One region of the Citrobacter sp. ANG330 genome, then DNA from elsewhere that is predicted to be linked to it. Evidence: predicted binding sites of a transcription regulator. Region 1 holds the regulator's gene; each other region holds the start of a gene.

The links. The regulator PurR, encoded in region 1, represses purine synthesis genes. The targets are predictions, from matches to a motif close to CANGCAAACGTTTGCNTG.
Region 2: the regulator PurR is predicted to act here: its motif matches at 3,666-3,683, upstream of gcvT (glycine cleavage system aminomethyltransferase GcvT).
Region 3: the regulator PurR is predicted to act here: its motif matches at 3,391-3,408, upstream of purE (5-(carboxyamino)imidazole ribonucleotide mutase).

Annotation. Positions count from the first base shown of each region.
Region 1 covers NZ_JASJUI010000002.1:68,876-74,751, reverse strand. Annotated here, with positions in the region: gene punC (purine nucleoside transporter PunC) at 1-1,120, opposite strand, end outside; gene punR (DNA-binding transcriptional activator PunR) at 1,233-2,165, shown strand; gene purR (HTH-type transcriptional repressor PurR) at 2,162-3,187, opposite strand; gene QNN88_RS06025 (YnhF family membrane protein) at 3,482-3,571, shown strand; gene QNN88_RS06020 (MFS transporter) at 3,681-4,907, shown strand; gene sodB (superoxide dismutase [Fe]) at 4,954-5,535, opposite strand; gene QNN88_RS06010 (C40 family peptidase) at 5,662-5,876, opposite strand, start outside.
Region 2 covers NZ_JASJUI010000003.1:261,405-267,280, forward strand. Annotated here, with positions in the region: gene gcvP (aminomethyl-transferring glycine dehydrogenase) at 1-1,938, opposite strand, end outside; gene gcvH (glycine cleavage system protein GcvH) at 2,066-2,455, opposite strand; gene gcvT (glycine cleavage system aminomethyltransferase GcvT) at 2,481-3,575, opposite strand; gene ubiI (FAD-dependent 2-octaprenylphenol hydroxylase) at 4,028-5,230, opposite strand; gene ubiH (2-octaprenyl-6-methoxyphenyl hydroxylase) at 5,321-5,876, opposite strand, start outside.
Region 3 covers NZ_JASJUI010000004.1:258,088-263,963, forward strand. Annotated here, with positions in the region: gene QNN88_RS12005 (porin) at 1-513, shown strand, start outside; gene mnmH (tRNA 2-selenouridine(34) synthase MnmH) at 580-1,650, opposite strand; gene purK (5-(carboxyamino)imidazole ribonucleotide synthase) at 1,747-2,814, opposite strand; gene purE (5-(carboxyamino)imidazole ribonucleotide mutase) at 2,811-3,320, opposite strand; gene QNN88_RS12025 (DUF1848 domain-containing protein) at 3,435-4,376, opposite strand; gene QNN88_RS12030 (hypothetical protein) at 4,373-5,209, opposite strand; gene lpxH (UDP-2,3-diacylglucosamine diphosphatase) at 5,298-5,876, opposite strand, start outside.

The DNA.
Region 1 (5,876 bases):
CCGCCAGGACAACCGTCGACAGCATTACGCTGGTCGTGGTCAGCAGCGGTGTGCTGATAAGCCAGGAAACCACCAGGCTTGCCAGGAAGCACAGACCCAATTGCAGAGTATTTTGTAGCGCAGCGGCACGACCTGTCGCCTGCGGGAATGGGCGCAGCGCCTGAGCGACCACAATCGGGTAGATAGCCCCATTGGCTACCGCCATCACGCAGAAGGGGATCAGGATCTCTGCAAGCGTGATGTGATGGATAAAGCTTGCCGCCCAGGTTGCCACTACGCTCAGCGCATAGATAACTAGCAGCCAGGGCAGGAGCTGTTGACCCTGCCATTTTTGCAGTGCGGCGCGACAGCCGTAGCCACCCACCAGAAAAGCGATGGTCTGCGGCACATAGCTCAGTCCAATTACCGCCGGACTGTAGCCCATATCACTCAGAATAAATGGCGAACCGGTCAGCCATGCAAAGAAGCTGGCAGAACAGGCGGCGTAGATCAGGACGTTGCCACGGTACGCTTTTGCGCGCAGCAAGGTGGTGAAGGTCAGTTTGTCCTTGCTGTCGTCACGCGCCCGGGGGCTGGGTTTTAAAAACAGCGCAGGCACCATCAGCAGCAGCGTGATGAAAAATAGCGTGGCAAAGATCGCCTGCCAGGAAAGATGAGTCAGGATCCAGCTGCCTAATAAGGGCGCCAGTGCAGGGGACAGCCCGACCAGCGGCATTATCGTCGCGAAAATACGGTTAATTTTATGCGAAGGATAGTAATCAGTCACCAGCGCCTGCCAGATGACGGTCGCTGCACAGACACCCACCGCCTGAATAAAGCGCAGAACTAACAGGCCGGTTGCGCTTTCGACCCACAGCATACCCAGACTACCCAGGGCAAAGACAGACAGCCCCAGCAGCAGGATCGGTTTACGTCCGTAGCGATCTGAGAGCGGGCCCCACAGCAGTTGTGCGATGGCAAAACCCGCTAAAAACAGACTCAGGCTGGCGCTGACGGCAGATGCCGGTGTTTGCAGGTCAGATTGAATGGTGGCAAAAGCGGGCAAATACATGTCGGTCGCCAGAAAACCCAGCACGCTGAGTCCTGCCAGCCAGACTAAAAACCCTTTTCCAGGTTGCATAGTTGTTCTCTAATTTTTGATTAATCACACTGGCGCAGAGTGTAGGGAGTGAATTTCGGCTTGTGAAACGCTAATATTTGTTTATTGCATTCAAAAATTTTGTAGGCAGATTATGTGGTCAGAATATGCGCTGGAAGTGGTCGATGCCGTGGCGCGCAACGGGAGTTTCAGTTCCGCGGCCCAGGAGTTGCACCGGGTACCCTCGGCGGTCAGTTATACGGTTCGCCAGATGGAAGAGTGGCTGGCCGTCCCGCTTTTTGAACGCCGTCATCGTGATGTCGTGTTAACCCCGGCAGGCGCCTGGTTTTTGAAAGAAGGGCGTTCTGTCATCAAAAAAATGCAGATCACGCGCCAGCAGTGTCAGCAAATCGCCAATGGCTGGCGGGGGCAACTCCCCATCGCGGTGGATAACATCGTGCGCCCGGAACGCACGCGGCAATTGATCGTCGATTTCTATCGCCACTTTGATGACGTAGAGCTGCTGGTCTTTCAGGAAGTGTTCAATGGCGTCTGGGACGCGCTGTCAGATGGCAGGGTTGAACTCGCTATCGGTGCGACCCAGGCGATCCCGGTCGGCGGACGATATACCTTCCGCGATATGGGTAAACTGAGCTGGTGTTGTGTTGTTGCCAGCACACATCCACTGGCCGCCATGAGTGGACCCTTAAGCGATGATACGTTGCGCAACTGGCCGTCACTGGTGCTGGAAGATACTTCCCGCACTCTGCCGAAACGGGTGACCTGGCTGCTGGACAACCAGAAGCGGGTGGTGGTCCCGGATTGGGCATCCTCCGCAACCTGCATCAGCGCCGGACTTTGTATCGGCATGGTGCCGACACATTTTGCCAGGCCATATTTTAATAAAGGACAGTGGGTGGCGCTGAATCTGGAAAACCCCTTCCCGGATTCGGCCTGTTGCCTGACCTGGCAGCAGAACGATATGTCACCTGCGCTAATCTGGCTGCTGGATTATCTGGGAGATAGCGAAACGCTGAACAAAGAATGGTTGCGGGAGCCTGACGAGGCTCCCGCAGAAGAGGCTTAACGACGGTAATCGCGGAAGGGGCCATCGGCAACAGAGCGGCGCTCAACCAGACGCGGGTGAACTTCAATGGATTGTGACTCTTCACGTTTATTGACGATGCGGTCAAGCAACATGTTAAAGGCCGTCTCACCCAGTGAATCTTTCGGCTGGTGGATGGTGGTCAGAGCTGGCGTAAAGAAGCGGGCGTTGCGCACGTTGTCATAGCCTATCAGCGACACGTCCTGAGGGACGCGCAGACCCATTTCATCAGCGGCGCAAAGGGCACCCATTGCCATGACATCGCCACCGCAGAAAACCGCTGTCGGGCGATGCGCCTGTGACAGAATTTGCTGCATCGCACGGTAGCCGGATTCTGGTTCGAAGTCGCCTTGCACAATCCAGTTTTCAGGCACTTTAATCAGCGCTTCTTCCATCGCTTTCATAAAACCGGCCAGACGGCCTGCGCCGGTGTTGCGCTCCATCAGTCCCGGGATCACGCCAATTTCGCGATGTCCGCGTTCAATAAGGTAACGGCCAGCCATATAACCGCCCTCAAAGGCGTTATCAATCACGGTATCAGTGAAATCGGCTTTGGCCTCGCCCCAGTCCATCACAACCATCGGGATATGACGATACTCTTCCAGCATCGAGAGCAGAGGGGCGGGATATTCGGAACACATCACCAGCAGGCCATCCACGCGTTTTTGCGCCATCATGGACAGATAGGCACGTTGCTTTTCCAGGTTGTTCCAGACATTACCGAGGATCAGGGTATAGCCTTTCTGAAAGCAGTTTTTTTCAACTGCTTCAATAATTTCAGCAAAGTAGGGGGCTTCGCTGCTGGTCGCCAGCAACCCGATAGACTTGGTATGATTCACCTTCAGACTACGGGCTACCGCGCTGGGGGAATAGTGCAATTCTTTGATTGCCGCCCACACTGCATTGCGTGTTTCTTCAGCGACGAAACGCGTTTTGTTAATTACGTGTGATACGGTTGTAGTGGAAACGTTTGCGCGCTTCGCTACATCTTTAATTGTTGCCATTAAATCTCACTCCAGACCCAACCTGAACAGTCAAATATGCTAAGTAAACGTTTGCCTTTACTCATCCTGTGCGCAACGTCAGGGTTGCAGCATGCCGGGAAAACGCAACAGAGCATCAGGAAGGGGTCAATGGCCGGTACGCTAATCAAGTAAGCGTCGAATTTTGGCTGATCTTAACGAAAAGGGGAAGTATTAAAAGCACATATCACGCTAAATCGTGGGAGATTTTCGCACGCAAGTGTGCAAAAATGCGCTATATCACTTTTTGTGTGGGAATAAAAAGGAGAAAAGTTGATGAGCACCGATCTTAAATTTTCATTAGTAACTACGTTTATCGTTCTGGCTTTAATCGTTGCTGGCGGTCTGACAGCGGCACTGCATTGATTTCCCGTCGGGGGAGTCTCTGCTCCCTCGTCACTCCCGCCATATTGTTATTGAATCTGCAAAAGTCTTTTGTATTTTTGTTAACTTCTCTTTTTTTGTGATTGATGTCATGCTTTTGACTCTTAGTTACGCATCGCGCCTCGACGCGAAGAGCCGGAGTCATCACTGCATGAAAATTAATTATCCTTTACTGTCGCTGGCTATCGGCGCGTTCGGCATCGGTACGACCGAGTTTTCGCCAATGGGTCTGCTACCCGTCATCGCGCGTGGCGTCGATGTGTCTATTCCCGCAGCAGGTATGCTAATCAGCGCCTACGCTGTCGGTGTGATGGTCGGGGCACCGCTAATGACGCTGCTGTTGTCACATCGCGGACGTCGCAATGCGCTGATTTTTCTGATGGCTATCTTTACGCTTGGCAACGTGCTGTCGGCCATTTCCCCGGACTACACAACACTGATGCTGTCACGCATTTTGACCAGCCTTAACCACGGCGCGTTCTTTGGCCTGGGCTCCGTTGTGGCAGCCAGCGTGGTGCCGAAGCACAAGCAGGCCAGCGCGGTGGCGACCATGTTTATGGGGCTGACCATCGCCAATATTGGCGGCGTTCCGGCGGCAACCTGGCTGGGTGAGACCATCGGCTGGCGGATGTCGTTTATGGCAACGGCCGGTTTGGGCGTCATTTCGATGCTGAGTCTCTTTTTCTCGTTGCCGAAAGGTGGGGCTGGGGCACGTCCGGAGGTGAAAAAAGAGCTGGCGGTACTGATGCGTCCCCAGGTGCTTTCTGCTCTGCTTACCACGGTACTGGGGGCGGGGGCCATGTTTACGCTGTACACCTATATATCGCCAGTCCTGCAAAGCATCACTCATGCCACGCCGGCCTTTGTGACCGGAATGCTGGTTCTGATCGGCGTGGGCTTCTCCATAGGTAACTATTTGGGTGGCAAACTGGCCGATCGCTCGGTTAACGGTACGCTAAAGGGCTTCTTGCTGCTGCTGATGGTGATTATGCTGGCTATTCCCCTGTTGGCGCAGAATGAACTGGGCGCGGCGATAAGTATGGTGGTCTGGGGGGCAGCGACCTTCGCGGTGGTTCCTCCGCTGCAAATGCGCGTTATGCGTGTGGCTCACGAAGCACCGGGTTTGTCATCTTCCGTGAATATCGGCGCTTTTAACCTCGGTAATGCTTTGGGTGCCGCTGCGGGCGGGGCCGTCATTTCTGGTGGGTTAGGCTACAGTTTTGTTCCTGTCATGGGCGCGATTGTGGCAGGTATGGCGCTGTTGTTGGTGTTCATCTCGGCGAGAAAACAGCCTGAACAGGTGTGTGTCGCAGGTTAATGGCAGGGCAAAAACGCAGAAGGGTGCCCCTTCTGCGTTATCTCTCTTACGCGGCGAAGTTCTTCGCGACAAACTCCCAGTTTACCAGCGCCCAGAAGTGCTCCAGGTAACCAGGACGCGCATTACGGTAGTCAATGTAATACGCATGTTCCCACACGTCGACGGTCATCAGCGGCGTGGCGTCGGTGGTCAGCGGTGTACCGGCGTTGGAGGTTGAAACGATAGCCAGCTTGCCCTCTTTTCCTTTTACCAGCCAGGTCCAGCCTGAGCCGAAGTTTTTGATAGCCGCATCGGTAAACTGCGCCTTGAAATCCGCAAAACTGCCGAAAGAGGCGACAATCGCGTCAGCCAGTTTGCCCGTCGGCTCGCCACCCGCATTCGGTGCCAGGCAGTTCCAGTAGAACGTGTGGTTCCAGACCTGAGCGGCGTTATTGAACACACCACCTTCCGAGCTACGCACGATCTCTTCGAGTGATTTCCCTTCGAAGGCGGTGCCTTTGATCAGGTTGTTCAGATTGGTGACATAAGTCTGGTGGTGTTTGCCATAGTGATATTCCAGCGTCTCGGCGGAAATGTGCGGCGCAAGCGCATCTTTGGCATACGGTAGTGCAGGTAATTCGAACGACATTGCTTCTCTCCTTATTATTAATAGTATTTCGCGCAATAACCTTATTGTGCGTAAGGATAGGGTAGCAAATTGAAAGGTTATACAAAAGATGAACTTACCCTGTTGCGTTAACAACAGGGTAAAGTTTTAACGAATGGTTTTGGGCGTCATGACCCGGCGAGCGCCGACGTAGTGGCGTTGCCAGTAATCTTCGCTGAGAGACGTTATCTGGATTTCCTGACCGCTGCGTGGTGACTGGATAAATTTGCCGTTGCCGACATAAACGCCGACGTGATCGGCGGTTCCCCGCCCCTGAGTGCGGAAGAACACCAGATCGCCATTTTTTAATTCACCCCGATCAA
Region 2 (5,876 bases), on a different contig from region 1:
GAGGTTTTCGCCCGCCTGAGCGGCTTTCTCACGCAGATCGCCGAGATCGATATTCCCGTTCTTATCGCAGGCCACAACCACTACCTGCATTCCCGCCATCTGGGCCGATGCCGGGTTAGTCCCGTGCGCAGAAGCCGGGATCAGGCAGATATCGCGATGCCCTTCATTGCGGCTTTCATGATAATGACGGATCGCCAGCAGGCCCGCGTATTCCCCCTGCGCACCGGAGTTCGGCTGCATACAGACGGCGTCGTAACCGGTCAGTTTAACCAGCCACTCAGAAAGCTGATCGATCATCTGATGGTAACCTTCAGCCTGTTCTGGCGGGCAGAACGGATGCAGTTCAGCAAATTCCGGCCAGGTGATCGGGATCATCTCCGCTGCGGCGTTCAGCTTCATGGTGCAGGAACCCAGCGGGATCATCGCCTGATTCAGCGCCAGATCTTTACGCTCCAGCGAGTGCATGTAGCGCATCATCTCGGTTTCGCTGTGATAACGATTGAACACCGGATGGCTCAGGATGGCATCATCGCGCAGCATGCTTTCCTGAATGGAGCGGCTGTCGTGCGCCACTTCTTTATCCAGCGCGTCAATGTTCAGACCGTGGCTGTCGCCCAACAGCACCGTAAAGAGTTGCAGGACGTTTTCACGGGTGGTGGTTTCGTCGAGCGTGATACCTACAGCGTTATGAATATCGCTACGCAGGTTGATTTCTGCCGCTTGCGCACGCGCCAGCACCGCCGCCTTGTCTGCAACGTCCACACACAGCGTGTCGAAGTAATGAGCATGACGCAGTTTCAGCCCTTTTTGTTGCAGGCCCGCTGCCAGGATATCGGTCAGACGGTGAATACGATTCGCAATACGTTTCAGGTCAACCGGGCCATGATAAACGGCATACAGGCTGGCGATATTGGCCAGCAGCACCTGTGAGGTACAAATGTTGGAGTTCGCTTTCTCGCGGCGAATATGCTGTTCGCGCGTCTGCATCGCCATGCGCAGCGCGGTATTGCCCGCCGCATCTTTCGATACGCCGATAATACGGCCTGGCATGGAGCGTTTGAATTCATCTTTCGCGGCAAAGAATGCCGCGTGCGGGCCGCCATAACCCATCGGTACGCCAAAGCGTTGAGCAGAGCCGAAAACAATGTCCGCGCCCTGTTTGCCCGGTGCGGTTAACAGCACCAGCGCCATAAAATCGGCGGCTACGCTGACGATCACTTTGCGTGATTTCAGTTCGCTAATCAGCGCACTGTAGTCATGGACTTCACCGGTGGTGCCCACCTGCTGTAACAGCACGCCAAACACATCCTGGTGATCCAGCACTTTCGCTGCATCATCGACAATCACGTCAAAACCGAAGGTTTCAGCACGGGTACGCACGACGTCCAGCGTTTGCGGATGCACATCTGAAGCCACAAAGAAGCGATTCGCGTTTTTCAGTTTGCTGACGCGCTTCGCCATTGCCATCGCTTCTGCGGCCGCGGTGGCTTCATCCAGCAGTGAGGCTGAGGCCATATCCAGCCCGGTCAAATCCAGCGTCACCTGCTGGAAGTTCAGCAGCGCTTCCAGACGCCCCTGAGACACTTCCGGCTGATAGGGCGTATACGCGGTGTACCAGCCTGGGTTTTCCAGCATGTTGCGCAGGATTACCGGCGGCAACTGCACCGCGGTGTAACCCATGCCAATGTAAGACGTAAAGCGCTTGTTACGCCCGGCGATGGCTTTTAATTCTGCCAGCGCAGCGTATTCGGTTGCCGCCTCGCCCACCTGCGGCGGTGTTGCGAGCTGAATGTCTTTCGGCACAATCTGGCCGATCAGCGCGTTTAACGACCCGGCGCCAACGGCATTCAGCATCTCTTGCTGTTGCGTGGCGTCAGGTCCGATGTGGCGTTCAATGAAAGCGCCGCTGTTTTCAAGCTGGCTTAACGTCTGTGTCATGGGCGATGGTTCCTGAAACGTGCAGTGAATCGTAGTGATCTGTTGCGCTATTACCCGGCGGCACTAACGCTTACCGGGCCTGCGTTGACCTGTAGGCCGGATAAGCGCAGCGCCATCCGGCACAACATTATTCGTCTTCCAGTAATGCTTCGTACGCGGTGGCATCCAGCAGAGAGTCCAGTTCGCTTTCATCGCTGGCTTTGATTTTGAAGATCCAGCCGCTGCCGTACGGCTCGCTGTTCACCTGTTCCGGGGAGTCACTCAGCGTGTCGTTAACGGCCACGATTTCACCGCTAATCGGCGCGTAGATATCAGAAGCGGCTTTGACGGACTCAGCAACCGCGCAGTCGTCGCCCGCGCTAACGGTCGAGCCAACTTCCGGCAGGTCGACGAAAACCATGTCGCCCAACAGTTCCTGAGCGTGTTCAGTAATACCAACGGTGTAAGAGCCGTCAGTTTCTTTGCGCAGCCATTCGTGTTCTTTGCTGTATTTCAGTTCTGCGGGTACGTTGCTCATTAGTCAATCTCCAGAAAAGGATGAATCACGCAACGGCTTTGCCGTTACGCACAAAAACAGGTTTAGTTACTTTTACCGGCATTTCGCGGTTACGAATTTGCACAATCGCCGTTTCGCCAATTCCCTCAGGGACGCGCGCCAGCGCGATGCTGTAGCCCAGCGTCGGTGAGAATGTCCCGCTGGTGATGACGCCTTCCTGCTGATTGCCCTGGGCATCGGTGAAACGTACCGGCAGTTCGTTGCGCAGCACGCCTTTTTCGGTCATGACCAGACCAACCAACTGTTCGTGGCCTTTTTCACGCTGTGCTTCCAGTGCTTCACGACCGATAAAGTCGCGATCGGCCGGTTCCCAGGCAATAGTCCAGCCCATGTTGGCCGCCAGCGGAGAAATTCCCTCGTCCATCTCCTGACCATACAGGTTCATCCCCGCTTCCAGACGCAGCGTATCACGCGCGCCCAGGCCACACGGTTGCACGCCCGCTTCCACCAGCGCACGCCAGAAATCCGCCGCCTTTTCATTCGGCATTGCAATTTCGTAGCCTGCTTCACCGGTATAGCCGGTCGTGGCAATAAACAGGTCGCCCGCCTGCACGCCGAAGAATGGCTTCATACCTTCAACGGCTTTGCGCTGCTCGTCAGTAAACAGGGATGCCGCCTTCGCCTGCGCGTTTGGCCCCTGCACCGCAATCAGCGACAGATCGTCACGTACCGTAATGTCGATGGCGTAAGGTTCAGCGTGTTGGGTAATCCAGGAGAGGTCTTTTTCACGGGTGGCGGAGTTGACAACAAGGCGGAAGAAGTCTTCGGTAAAGTAATAAACAATCAGGTCATCTATTACGCCGCCCGACGCGTTGAGCATACCGGAGTAGAGCGCTTTACCGGTTTTGGTCAGCTTAGCCACGTCGTTCGCCAGCAGATAACGCAAGAACTCCCGGGTGCGGCTGCCGTGAAGATCAACAATGGTCATATGCGACACATCAAACATCCCGGCATCGGTGCGCACGGCATGGTGTTCATCAAGCTGAGAACCATAATGCAACGGCATCATCCAGCCGTGGAAATCGACCATGCGCGCGCCGCATAGCGTGTGTTGTTCGTACAAAGGAGTCTGTTGAGCCATCTTGTCCTCATTGAATAAGCGGGGCTGACCACCCTTTCATGGCAAAAATTATCGCCATGAAACCCGGCATCGGTGCCACTGATGAGCCCCGACGCAAACGTTCTCTTTGCCTCTGAACTTACCACCGAACCCCCTGCTAAACCATAAGACAGAATTAACCATCACATTAGCTTATGACCAAAAATCGAAAAAACACCGTCAGCATAAAAACCCGTACTTAAGGTGAACCACAACGGTAAATGATAAGTTTTTTCACATATCTGGCGCAGGCAACCGAATATTACGCTGAAAAAATGTCAAAACTGAGGTTATGCAAAATCAAAGACATTAGAAAATATAATGCGAAAAGAAGAGTGAAATTAGTTTATTTCAAATGAGGCAAGCCTCCCGGCGAAGAGGCCGGGAGAAGGAAATGTGACGGGTTTCAAATTCTTTAAAAAGAGGGGGAAAGGTTAGCGAAGCCAATCAGGCAGATCGTTTAATCCCATTGCCTGACGGAGAAGTTGCGGTTTTACACCCGGGAGAGTATCAGCCAGTTTCAGCCCTATATCACGCAGCAGTTTTTTCGCCGGATTTGTCCCCGCAAACAGCTCGCGGAACCCCTGCATCCCCGCCAGCATCATCGCGGCGCTGTGCTTACGACTACGCTCATAGCGACGCAAATAAAGGTACTGGCCGATATCTTTGCCCTGACGATGCAGACGTTTGAGTTCATCCACCAGTTCTGCTGCATCCATAAAGCCGAGGTTTACGCCCTGTCCGGCCAGCGGATGGATGGTATGCGCGGCGTCGCCCACCAGCGCCAGCCGATGTGCGGCAAACTGACGCGCATAGCGGCCTGTTAGCGGAAACACCTGGCGTTCGCTCTCCACCCGACACAGTCCCAGACGATTATCAAACGCAATGTTCAGCGCCTGATTAAACTGCTCATCGCTTGCCTGCTGCATCCGCTCCGCCTCTTCCGGAGAGAGTGACCAGACGATAGAACACAAATGCGGATCGCTGAGCGGCAGGAAGGCCAGAATACCTTCACCATGAAACGCCTGACGGGCAACGGCACCGTGCGCTTCTTCAGTGCGAATGGTCGCCACCAGCGCATGATGATGGTAATCCCAGAAGGTCAGCGGAATATCCGCTTTGTTGCGTAACCACGAGTTTGCCCCATCGGCACCAATCACCAGACGCGCCGTAAGCATTGCGCCATCTTTCAGCGTCAGGAAAGCGTCGTTTTCTCCCCACGCCACCTGTTGCAATTCGGCGGGCGCCATCAGCGTGATATCGGAGGATTGCTGCGCTTTTTGCCACAGCGCGTAATGAATAACCGCGTTCTCCACGATATGGCCCAGATGGCTGTAGCCCATACTTTGGTCATCAAATTCGATGCGGCCAAAGCTGTCCTGATCCCACACTTCCATCCCGTGATAACAACTGACGCGACGAGCCACAATATCTGACCAGACGCCGAGGCGGGTAAGCAGTTTTTCACTGGCGGCATTGATCGCCGACACGCGAAGCGCAGGTTCTGCGTCCGCTGCCAACGGCTGAGGTTCACGCTGTTCGAGCACGGCGACACGTAAACCGCTGCCCTGCAGTCCACACGCGACTGCCAGGCCTACCATGCCTCCACCGACGATTGCTACATCAACACTTTGCACTGTTTACTCCTGGAAATCGGAAACCGCCATCAGGCGTGATGTTCGTATAAATGCCGGATGGCGCTTCGCCTGTCCGGTCTGGAGAGCGGTTTACCGCGCCACCCAACCTAACGTCCGCTGCGCAAACGCGTTGCGGGCGGGCGGGAATAACGCCATCGCCATCAGTCCGACGTTGCGCCCGGCGACCAGCGGTCCCCAGCGGTTGGCGAACAAATGGACCAGACTGTCCGTGACGCCGACCGTGCTCTGGCGATCCCCCTGACGCCGCTGCTGATAGCGCGAGAGCACGGCGTAGTCGCCGACATCCCCGCCCGTCGCCTGCGCTGCTGTGAGCGTTTCGGCGAGACTCATAACATCGCGCAGCCCAAGGTTAAAACCTTGCCCGGCAATAGGATGCAGCGTTTGCGCCGCGTTGCCCACCAGTACGGTACGGTGCGTGAACGCCTTCGTTGCTGTAGTGAGCGAAAGCGGATATACGCTGCGTTTACCCGCTTGCGTGATGCGTCCAAGCCGCCAACCGAACGCCGTCTGGAGTTCATGGCAGAATCGTTCATCTGACCAACTCAGAATCTCCTCGCGTTGTTCCAGCGGATGACACCACACCAGTGAACAGCGACCTTCCGACATCGGCAGCATCGCCAGCGGC
Region 3 (5,876 bases), on a different contig from region 1:
AACGGCCTGAACTACAAGCGTAAAGGCGGTGGTTCACTGGGCGCGGATTATCATATTACTGACGATCTGAGCTGGGGTACGGCGTGGAACTACACCCGTGCGGAAATGCGCGGTAACGGCAACAAAACGTACGATCAGAACATCGTCGGTACGGCACTGAGCTGGACGCCGGATAACTGGACCTTATCGCTTGGCGGCGGCTGGTATCAGAACTTTATGACCACCAAAAAAGTGTCTGTTAACGACTACTTTGCCGGTGACGCATGGGGGCTGGAATACTTTGCGGGCTATACCTTCCCAATCAACCAGTATGCACTGAAATCCGTTCAGCCGTATTTCATGGGTGATCGCATTGAATACGTGAATGGCCGCAATTACCTGCGTACTGACAACGGCGTGGGTATCAGCTTCCAGCTGGATTACGGTTTCCGTGTTGATTACGAACACGTCTTTACCTCCAGCACTGACAACCTGGGTGATATGAACCTGGTGCGTCTGCGTTACGACTTCTGAGTCTGATGCCAGGCCCGGTGACGCTGACGCTTACCGGGCCTACAAATGATCACTATCCGGCATTTTTCAACCGCGCAACCACGCTTCAACCTCTTCAAACGTCCCGCGGAACACAATTTTCCTGGCTTTCTTTTCCAGTTGATAGCGATACATCGGATCGTAATACTCTTCCAGCAGCGGCACTAACCAACTGAAATGTGCTTCGGTGCTGCCGGTCTGACGCTGTGCCTCCAGCGCCACGTCCAGCCTGGCGGTTAACTCGTTAAACCGCTGCAACCCCAGGCGCCGTTGAATGGCAAAAAGCCCATGATGCAGATAGTTGCTGTATTCCTGCCATCCCGGCTCTTCGCCATAGGCATGGGTGAAATCATGATGCATACGCACAAAATACTCTTCCCGCAGACGCTCAAGACGCCGCTCGAACGGATCGTCAATTACCGCGATAGTGGCCTGCGTCATGCGCTCGCGCAGGCATTCCGGCAGATGGTTAGCGCCAATCATCCGGCCTTCATCTTCCAGTACCCAACGTGAAGCCTGCTTTTTAAGCAGCGTTACCGCCAGCAGATTTTCGAAACTCGCCTGACTGAGCTGGGGTTCCAGCGTGCGACCAAATGAGGAGCCGCGATGGTGCGCCAGACCTTCGAGATCTACTCCGTTTTCCTGCTTTTGCACCAGTTGCGTTTTGCCATTGCCGGTGCAGCCGCCAATCAGCACGATCGGTTTTTGGACCTGTTCTTCTGTGGCAACAATGGCGGCCTGGCGTAGCGCCTTGTAGCCACCCTTGATTAACGGGTAATCCACGCCAGACTCGCGTAACCATTGCTGGACAATGTGCGAACGCTGACCGCCCCGGGCGCAGCACAGATAACCCTGCGGGTGTTGACGGCAGGCTTCGCGCCAGGCATCCAGACGTTGCTGGCGAATCTCGCCGCTGACCCGTTGATGACCGAGTTCAAGTGCGGCCTCCGGTCCCTGACGTTTATAGCAAGTGCCTACGGCGGCGCGTTCCTCATCATTCATTAAGGGCAGGTTTATGGCGCCCGGCATTGCGCCCTGTTGAAATTCAACAGGCGCACGGACATCGATTAAGGGCGTACCGGCGATAAGAATCGCGCGATAGTCCGTTCCATCGTTCATGTGAAATCCTGAAAAGACAAACAGCAATGGACGGGATTTTACGCGCTGAAGGAGAGGGCGGGGAAGCAGAAGTTAAGCTTCTCCGCATGATAAAGCTTATTTGAGCTGCGTTTGCGCCCAGAGGATACCACTGGCGTATTCCGTCGGCAGCAGCGGTGCGAGGGCTTCCAGTGTGGCGCTCAGGCGCGCAGTATCACTGTCGGTCAGGTTCAGGTGACCCACTTTACGTCCCGGACGCACCTCTTTGTCGTACCAGTGCAGGTGCACTAACGGCAGTTTCAGCCAGTCATAATTGAGATCGCTGCCAATCAGGTTCACCATCACCGAGGGGCTATTGACGACAGGTGTTGGCAGCGGCAGACCGGTAATTGCGCGCAGATGCAGCTCAAACTGGCTGATGCTGGCACCGTTTTGCGTCCAGTGACCGCTGTTATGCACGCGGGGTGCCAGTTCGTTGATCAGCAGCCCGTCCGGTGTGACGAAACACTCCATCGCCATCACGCCAACGTAATCCAGTTCCTGCATGATGGCCGAAAGCATCGATTCGGCCTGAGCCTGTTGCTTCGCGTTAGCCTGCGGGAAGGCGACGCTGGTCCGCAGAATGCCGTCCTGATGCAGGTTACGGGTCAACGGATAGAACACGGCGCTGCCATCGTGCGCACGTGCGCCCACAAGTGACACTTCGCCTGAGAAATTGATCCCCTGCTCGACAATGCACTCGCCGTAGTTATCGTCCGGCAGCTGATCGGTTTCATCGGCGCGTAAACGCCACTGACCACGACCGTCATAACCGCCGACGCGACGCTTGACGATCGCCAGTTCGCCTAAACGGGCAAAGAGGGCAGGCCATTCGCTTTTGTCGGCCAGCAATTGCCACGGCGCGGTCGCAAGACCGAGCTTATCAAATAGCTGTTTTTGCGTCAGACGGTCAGCAATGATCGGAAATACGTCGCGGTTAACAAACGCGGGATGACGCGCCAGTTCACGCGTTAACGCGGTTTCCGGCCAACGCTCGATTTCTGCGGTGATCACGCTCTGCTGAACAGGCACGGCGGCGGGTTCTGCATCCAGCCCAACCGGCCAGACGGCGATGCCCAGCGGTTCACCGGCCTGACGCAACATACGTCCTAACTGACCGTTGCCGAGTACGCAAACCTGTTTCATGCCGCACCTCGCGGGTCCGGATTTTCCAGCACTTCATCCGTTTGCGCCTTGCGCCACTCGTTCAGGCGCTGATGTAATGCCTTATCATGCGTCGCCAGAATCTGCGCCGCCAACAGCGCCGCGTTAGCTGCACCCGCTTTACCTATCGCCAGCGTACCGACCGGAATACCGCGCGGCATCTGCACGATAGAGTACAGGCTGTCGACGCCGCTCAGCGCCGCGCTTTGTACCGGAACGCCCAGTACCGGCACCAGCGTTTTCGCCGCAATCATACCTGGAAGATGAGCGGCGCCACCCGCGCCAGCAATGATCACCTGATAACCGTTCTCTTCCGCGCTTTCGGCAAAGCTGAACAGCTTATCGGGGGTGCGGTGGGCAGAAACCACTTCAACGTGGTGCGGAACATCCAGGATTTCGAAAATTTCGGCGGCGAACTGCATGGTAGCCCAGTCGCTTTTGGACCCCATCACGATGGCGACACGCGCCGGATTATTGCGGGAAGACATGCGTCGGAAAACTCCTGTGGTGCGGGACACGCTGCTTTTGAGGCCACAGAGAATAACATGATACGACGGCAAGGAAAACGGTTGCGTAGCTGGATTTTAAGGCTTCCTGCAACGTCAAAAGAGATTTTGCTGGAAACGTACCGGTTCTAACAGAAGTGGATCAACCCCCTCTGTGCCCCCTGATAAAAAGGGACTCAGTGGATCATGCTTTTTGAAATTGCTGTTGGCTTGATTCTGATTGTAAGTCGCGTAGCAATATTGGCATCCATGCAGGCAGGTGTTGTAGGCACCGATGTCTGTACTTTTGACACATCCACAGGCCTCCCGTTGACCTGTATCTTTGTTATTGGGTATTAATAAGCCAAACAAGTCATTAATGAGCGCCTCATCAATACACTTACCGTGCTGAATTCCCTGCCCGGTAAGATTGACTTCTTCTGCACAGGAGTAAATATCCAGTCCGTGTTGCCGGGCAATATCCGCCAGTTTTTGCGACAGCGATAAGCAGAGTTCCTGGTTTTTCGTGATATCGCTGTAAATAAGTGAATCAATCGCCTTCAGGTTTTTTTCCGTCTTTTGATAAAAATCAGCGAAGCTAATCACGACGCGGCGGGTATGACCTTCTAATTCGGTGGCGATTTTACTGAACAACCGGATATGTTCATCAAACGGGAGGAGATTTGAAAACAAAATGGGGTCGTAGCGCCAGATGACTTTTTCAGGGCCTACTTTTGCTGACAGTCGTTTGAATACGTCGAGCGCTTTATGCGGATTTAAGGTTTTAGACTCAATCAGCCGCGGATAACCGGTGAGGGTGAACTGGAAATAAAAACGGTGACCGATGTCAGTGAGCTCATCGATATAGGGAAGCAGTTTCGTGGGGTTGCGTGTCCAGAATACTATCGCATCAACATCTTCTGGCAGCAATGACACCCGAGAAATCTGGTGATAGTTAAAGGGATTCCGGGTTAGCAAAAACCCCTCGCGAATGCGGTTCATTAACCACTCACTGTAGAAAGCGGGTATATCGGTGCGACGGCTGGCACTAATGATCATCGCGAGTATTCCAGTATTTGAAAATTCATGTAACTGTTGGTTAGTACCGGACTATGAACAACTCTACACTCACAGTCATATTTATCTTTGTCTTCACAAAGGCGTATATCTTGTGGGTAGTCGAAAGAACAATCAATTCCTTTTAATCCCTGGCGCTCACGAGTGCCAGAATAAAAGGTATCACCACTTTTGTCAGTGGTTTTAAATCCGGCGGCTAACATTGCCTCATGAAATTGTGAAAAAATATCAACATGATGTTTGTTTAGTTTGTGATCTACAGTTATAAAGGAATTTAGAAAATAAATAGTGTCATTTCTTGTTTTTGCAATTTTAGCAGCAAAAGAGGGAATGTCTATGTTTTCAGCAATGTCACCTAATGATTTCGGGAAGATAAAAACATCGATATCCTTAAGGAAACTCTCTCTAATTGAATCAATTGACTTAGTACGTAAGTATATATTATCTTCGCTTGCTGGCAATAGTGTTCTCGTTTTCCATTGGCAAATATCAAAACCATAATATTCGAAATCAATATTGCCTAAATTATGTAATAATGCAAAGTAGTCAGGGTATAGTCCACAACCAAACGAAGCAATTTCTACACGTTTTGTTTTTTTAAGTGCGAGTCTCTTTGAAAGTTTGTCTGCAAGTATGCAATATTCAAAATAATAAGCGGGGATATATTTTAAGGCATATATTTTTTGATAGATTGCATCATCGTAGTTTTCATTTACAGGCGAAATGTCTGAGTATTCACATAATACACCATCCTGCATGATGCTGGCATGAAAATTATAAACTACGTCATGAATAAAATCACGGTCTATGTTCATAATGATCTCTTGAAAATTATTTTCCCCAGCTTAGCTTTATGAATAAAATGTATTATGATCTAAATCATTAATTTAACGAAAAGTATTTCTAAAACGGAAACGTAACAAGCTCCACATCGTCCGGGGTGACTTTGACCATCGATCCTTCGGTATGCCAGGCTCCTAACACGATGCGAAAGGCGGGTTCGCCATTCGCCGTGAGCGGGTGAACATCAGGACGGTGAGTATGGCCGTGAATCAGCCACTGAACGTGGTGTTTTTCCATCTTTGTGATCACCGCATGTTGGTTGACGTCCATAATTTCCAGCGATTTGCTGCTGTTGGCGGCTTTGCTGTCGGCACGCATTCGGGCGGCCACGCGTTTGCGGATAAACAGCGGCAGGGCGAGAAACAGCGTTTGCAGCCAGCGCTGATGGACTTTTGCGCGAAACGCCTGATAACCCGCGTCATCGGTGCATAGCGTATCACCGTGCATAATAAGCACCGGGCGACCGTACAGTTCGAGCACTTTTTCCTCGGGGAGCAACGTCATGCCGCTTTCGCAGGCGAAGCGTTTGCCAATCAGGAAGTCACGATTACCGTGAATGAAGAAACAGGGGACGCCGGAATCAACAACCGCTTTAATGGCGGCGGCTATTTCATGGTGTAACGGGTTGGGATCGTCATC